One region of the Clostridium sp. DL-VIII genome, then DNA from elsewhere that is predicted to be linked to it. Evidence: riboswitches for the same ligand, from Rfam matches in the RefSeq annotation. Region 1 holds a riboswitch; the other holds the start of a gene.

Region 1 (3,210 bases):
ACTCCCGCTAAAACTATTGATAAAATTGATTTTTTCTTCATGTTTATTTCCCCCTACTTTGATAATTTATTGTAAAAATAATTGCCTATAAGCTGTAGTCCTTGTACCACTATAATTAAGACAATACATGTTACTACCATATAATCTGTTTGGAATCTTTGATAACCATAGCTTATCGCTACTTGACCAAGTCCTCCGCCTCCAATTGTTCCTGCCATTGCTGAATACCCAACAATACTTATTATTGTAAGTGTTATTCCAGATGCTATTGAAGGAATTGCTTCTTTAAGCATAACCTTAAATATAATTTGAGTATTTGATGCCCCAAAGGATTTTGCTGCCTCAATCATTCCTTTATCAACTTCTCTAAGTGCTGATTCTATTATTCTTGCTACAAATGGAGCTGCTGCAATCGTAAGTGGAACAATAGCTGCCTCTGTCCCTATTGATTTTCCAGCAATAAATCTAGTTAAAGGTATTATTGCAACCATTAATATGATAACTGGAAAACTTCTTAATATATTAATTATTAAATCTAAAACAGTATAAACAACTTTATTAGGTTTTAATCCATCCTTTGCAGTAACTGTTAAGATTATTGCAGGTATGAATCCTAAAATAAGTGAACCAATAGTTGATGCAAAAACCATCTCTAATGTTTCTATTAAAGCTTTTACTATTATCGCATTCATTATTCAATTACCTCCAATAAGATATCTCTATTTTCAAGATATTTTATAACCTTGTCCTTATCTTCTTCTTTAATATTTATTACAAGCCCCCCTAGTACTTCACTTCTAAATCTTTCAAGCTTACCCCAAACTATTGAAAAATCTATTTCGAGTTCTCTTGCCATTTTGGTTATAAGCGCATTTTCTGATGAATCACTTGGGAAGAATAGCTTAATATTAACTCCCTCATCAGGTAATAATTCATCATCTTCTTCACCCAAGAATTTCTTAAGAGACTTTCCAGGCTTTAAGAATAAATCTTCTGCTCTTCCTTCTGCTTTTATTTCTCCACCATCTAATAATGCAACTTTTTCACATATTTCTTTTATTACTTCCATTTGATGAGTAACCATGACTATTGTAATTCCTAGTTCTTTATTTATCTTAGAAAGTAATGCCAAAATATCTTTTGTAATCTTAGGATCTAAAGCTGATGTCGCTTCGTCACAAAGTAATACCTTAGGATCTAATGCTAATGCTCTTGCTATTGCTACTCTTTGTTTCTGACCACCACTAAGCTCGGATGGCTTGCTTAATTTTTTATCTTTTAATCCAACTAAATCCAGTAATCTTGATACCTTGTCCTTGATTTCGTTTTTATTATATCCCCACACTTCAAGTGGAAGAGCTACATTATCAAAAACATTCTTTCTCTGCATAAGATTGAAATTTTGAAAAATCATCCCCAAATCTTTTCTAAATTCCCTTAAACTTCTGCCATCTAATGAAGAAACTTCTTTCCCCATTACATTTATTGATCCTCCATCATAAGATTCAAGACCGTTAATGCATCTAAGTAATGTAGATTTTCCTGCACCACTATGACCTATTATTCCATAAATTTCGCCTTCTTTAATGTTTAGCGATACATCTTTTATAACTTGTGCTTCCCCAAAATTTTTAATTACGTGTTTAATTTCTATCAAAACACATTTCCTCCTTTGACTTTGTTTTGTTAGTTTCCGGATAACTAAGGCAGCAAAATAAAATAATTATTAATCACTTTAATAATGCACCTCAAAACAAAAGCGCCAGAGAATAAATCTCCAGCGCATAAATACCACTCAAATTTATCCTCTCATCTTTCAGCTACTCTGCTGCTGGAATTAGCACCATATAAATATTGAGATAAACAATATTTCGGTTGCCGGGTTTCATAGGGCCAGTCCCTCCACCACTCTTGATAAGACATCAGATTATTTAATTTAGTTTCTTAAATGATTATATAAACAATTTTTTCATTTGTCAACATCTAAAAACCAACCACAAAATCCAATTAATTTATTCAATTCAAAGCATTATGCTCGGATTACTATAATTATTATATATATTCTGTAATTATTTTGCAAGAACTTTTTCCTAATTTAAAATAATTTCCAATACAAACGATTATTTCAAAGTAAATACTTATAAATTTCTAAAATAGAACCATGCATATACTAGAGAAATCTGTTTATGCATGGCTTTCTATTCTATCATCTTTTTTATTGTTTCATGTGATTTAAGCTACATTTTTTTCTTTGGCTATACTTGTTACTGTGCTCCAATTTGCTGAACATTTAGGAGATATTTCTACATGTTTTTTTATATATGCTGTCATTAAGCTTCTTACCTGTCCATCATCACCAAGAGCCTTGCCAGAATCATAAGTTACTATGCTTGGATCAGTATTGCTCAATCCTGCTGCCTTCATAAAACCGCCACCGCCATTATATCTGTAATTATTGATTGCAACAGTAAATTCATCTGAATCTTTTACCTCTACTCCATTGACTTTTAAGTTCTTTATTCTATTTCCTGAAATAACTCTTCCAGTTTCTTTATCAACAGTACATGCAGGCTGAGTTAAATCTATATCATAAGTTGCACCATATAGTTGATCTAAGTTATAATCAGGAATATTTAATACTGAATCTTTAGTTATTGCTGAATTATTTCCACTTGTTTGGGCATAATACCTAACTGAATATTCCATCCAATCTTTTAACTGTCTGCCGTTCATCTTAACTCCATATAAAAAGTTTTCAAAAACATAAACCGCCATCATATCTTTAATGGTAATATCACCACTTGGTATATATGCAGTTTCACTTAATGGTGCTGCTATAGACAATTGTGTTCCTGCACTTTCTTTTTGAACTTCATTAATTAATTCCATAATTGCTGTCGGCTTACTAGTTTGATCCTTTCCAGTAAATTCTCCAGTTGAAGTTCCAATCTTTGTGTTTACATATTTTATTGTAGCATCTTCATATGGATTGATTAAATTAACTATGTCTGGATCATCTTGTATACTATTATCTATATCAACATTCTTTGTTGAAAGCCCAGAAACTTTCCCATTTGAATCAACATTGATATTTATTTGTGCAATTCCTGTTGCCCCTTTAGTTGATTCAACTATTGGAACGATTTTACCTTCAGGATTCTTTTTAGTTAAGTCATTAACCTTTAGATGAGTATGCCCTGCAACAATTGC
Region 2 (3,210 bases), 1.6 Mb from region 1:
GAGAAGATACTAAAAAAGCTATCCGCGCTTGATATGGGGAAGATAAGAGAGTATTATGAAGAAGATAATGAAGAAGAAGGAATAACGAATGCTTTTAAGCTTCTAAACAAGAGGCTTTCAGATGAAGATTATAAAGAAATAGAAAGAATAAGTTCAAATTTTATACAATTAGACAAGGTTAATGAGAAAATAAAAAATAAATAAGAATGATATGTTAAATTGAAGTATATAGAAGAAATCAGGAGGAATAGAAGGATAAATTAGTCACACTAGTGGATATGAGAGTTGAAATAAAAGCTCTTTGCAGATATACTAATCATTGTCGATCAGTTGAAAAGTGACGACATTAAAGTAATTTGTTTTGGAGGAATTCCCGAGTGGCCAAAGGGGGCAGACTGTAAATCTGTTACGTTTCGTTTCGATGGTTCGAATCCATCTTCCTCCACCATTTAGATGGGCGCATAGCTCAGCTGGGAGAGCACCTGCCTTACAAGCAGGGGGTCACAGGTTCGAGCCCTGTTGTGCCCACCATCTAAAAAATAAAGTTTAATTGTAAAATGATAATTTTAAAGTGGATAACGTGCTGGCATGGCTCAACGGTAGAGCAGCTGACTTGTAATCAGCAGGTTGTAGGTTCGATTCCTATTGCCAGCTCCAATAAAATAATATAAGAAAGTATTTACTTAGTAACTTATATTATATTAAAAAAGAATATGGAGGAATTCCCGAGTGGCCAAAGGGGGCAGACTGTAAATCTGTTACGTTTCGTTTCGATGGTTCGAATCCATCTTCCTCCACCAGAAAAGAATAAACTTAGTTTGTTCTTTTTTTATTTTGTATTCTATAATCATAAAGTACTTTTTAATATACATGTATGTATGTATTTAGATAGTATATTGATTGCATTCTATAATGTTGACTAACTTTGCGTGATGTGGTAAAATATTTTTTGAAAATTAAATGATGTGACTCTTATCAAGAGAGGTGGAGGGAAAGGGCCCTATGAAACCCGGCAACCTGTATTATATAAGGTGCCAATTCCTGTAGAGGTGTTTCTACAAGATAAGAAAGTGATTTGTAAAATTATACTCTTCTTATCGAAGAGTTTTTTTCATTTATCTTAAATTTGTACAAACCTAATTAACAAAAGAAAAATATAATAATTATTTAAAATATTTAAGTTAAGGAGAGAAAAAAATGAGAAGATTATTTACTTCAGAATCAGTTACAGAAGGCCATCCAGATAAAATGTGTGACCAAATATCAGATGCTATATTAGATGCTTTATTAGAAAAAGATCCACTTGCAAGAGTTGCATGTGAAACATGTACAACTACTGGTATGGTAATGGTAATGGGAGAAATATCAACTAATTGTTACGTTGATATTCCAAAAGTAGTAAGAGAAACAGTAAGAGGAATTGGGTATGACAGAGCAAAATTTGGATTTGACTGTGATACTTGTGCAGTTCTTACATCAATAGATGAGCAATCAGCGGATATTGCTATGGGTGTAGATGAAGCCTTTGAATCTAAAAAAGGTGAAAAAGATGAGGTTGAAGCTGTAGGAGCTGGAGATCAAGGAATGATGTTTGGTTTTGCAACTAATGAAACTGAAGACTTTATGCCACTTCCAATATTTATGGCTCATAAGTTATCAAGAAGACTTACAGAAGTAAGAAAGAATGATACATTAGGATATTTAAGACCAGATGGTAAAACTCAAGTTACAGTTGAATATGAAGATAATAAGCCAAAGAGAATTGATACTATCGTTATATCAACACAACATGATGATAAAGTTTCTTTAGAACAAATCCAAGCAGATGTTAAGAAGTATGTTATTGATGCTGTTGTTCCAGCTGAATTATTAGATAGCAAAACTAGATACTTCATTAATCCAACAGGAAGATTCGTTGTTGGAGGACCTCAAGGAGATTCTGGTTTAACAGGAAGAAAGATAATAGTTGATACATACGGTGGATATGGAAGACACGGCGGTGGTGCTTTCTCAGGAAAAGATCCAACAAAGGTAGATAGATCAGCTGCTTATGCTGCAAGATGGGTTGCTAAAAATTTAGTTGCTGCAGGTGTTGCAGATAAGCTAGAAATTCAATTAGCATATGCAATTGGTGTTGCTAAGCCAGTGTCAATCGAAGTTGAAACATTTGGAACAGGAAAAATAGATGAAGATAAAATCGTTGAAATAGTAGAAAAAGTGTTTGATTTAAGACCAGGAGCTATAATTAGAGATCTTGATTTAAGAAGACCTATATATAAACAAACAGCTGCTTATGGACACTTTGGAAGAAATGATTTAAATTTACCATGGGAACAATTAAATAAAGTAGAAGAAATAAAAAAATATATATAATGATTATATGCAAGCTGCCTTAAAGTTGATTTAAGGCAGCTTTTCGCTGCAGAAAATTATAGATACTACAGTAAGAGGATATAATTATAACACAAAGGCAATACTTGATGAAAAGTTAGCGTATAATGTATTTATGATATAATAAAAACAAAGTGAAGATTAAGATAGGTCGTAAATTAATATACATAAAAGAGTTGGAGAGATCTTATGGAAGTTCTAAGTGGTTTTATTGAAAATATTGTTTTTAAAAGTGAAGATACAGGTTATGTAGTTTGCAGGATTAGGACAGAGAAAAATTTAATCAGTGCTGTAGGTACAGTTCCTTTTTTAAAAGAAGGCCAAAATGTAAAGTTAACAGGTTATTGGACTGTGCATAAGCAGTTTGGTAATCAATTTAATATTCAAGATTATGAAGAACTTCTACCAACTTCATTAGATGGTATAGAAAAATATTTAAGCGCTGGTATAATCCATGGGATAGGTCCAGTTACAGCTAAAAAGATAATAGGTAAGTTTGGAGAAGATACCCTTGATATAATGGAAAACCACATTGAAAGACTTATGGAGATAGAGGGGATAGGAGAAAAGAAGTTTCAGATTATATATGAATCCTATGTAGAGCAGCAAGGTCTAAAGGATATAATTTTGTATTTTAATAAACATGGAGTAACTAATAATCAATGCGTAAAAATTTACAAAAAGTTTGGACCAAATGCAAGGCAGATAGTATGCAATAATCCTTATATACTATGTGATGAGATTTCAGGTATTGGATTTAAAACAGCAGATAGAATTGCTATGAGCATTGGCGTTAAAAGTGATTCTGACTTTAGAATT

The links. A riboswitch is a leader RNA that binds a small molecule or an ion and turns the genes downstream of it on or off. The one in region 1 is predicted to bind S-adenosylmethionine.
Region 2: it holds a riboswitch for S-adenosylmethionine, as region 1 does, so the genes downstream of both, metK (methionine adenosyltransferase) here and CDLVIII_RS25940 (methionine ABC transporter ATP-binding protein) in region 1, are expected to answer to the same signal.

What each region holds. Positions count from the first base shown of each region.
Region 1 is NZ_CM001240.1:5,697,415-5,700,624, forward strand. Features, by position in the region: gene CDLVIII_RS25930 (MetQ/NlpA family ABC transporter substrate-binding protein) at 1-41, opposite strand, end outside; gene CDLVIII_RS25935 (methionine ABC transporter permease) at 54-692, opposite strand; gene CDLVIII_RS25940 (methionine ABC transporter ATP-binding protein) at 692-1,657, opposite strand; SAM riboswitch class I at 1,807-1,921, opposite strand; gene CDLVIII_RS25945 (5'-nucleotidase C-terminal domain-containing protein) at 2,233-3,210, opposite strand, start outside.
Region 2 is NZ_CM001240.1:868,049-871,258, forward strand. Features, by position in the region: gene CDLVIII_RS04010 (hypothetical protein) at 1-204, shown strand, start outside; tRNA gene CDLVIII_RS04015 (tRNA-Tyr) at 364-448, shown strand; tRNA gene CDLVIII_RS04020 (tRNA-Val) at 456-531, shown strand; tRNA gene CDLVIII_RS04025 (tRNA-Thr) at 583-657, shown strand; tRNA gene CDLVIII_RS04030 (tRNA-Tyr) at 716-800, shown strand; SAM riboswitch class I at 970-1,069, shown strand; gene metK (methionine adenosyltransferase) at 1,198-2,373, shown strand; gene CDLVIII_RS04040 (ATP-dependent RecD-like DNA helicase) at 2,581-3,210, shown strand, end outside.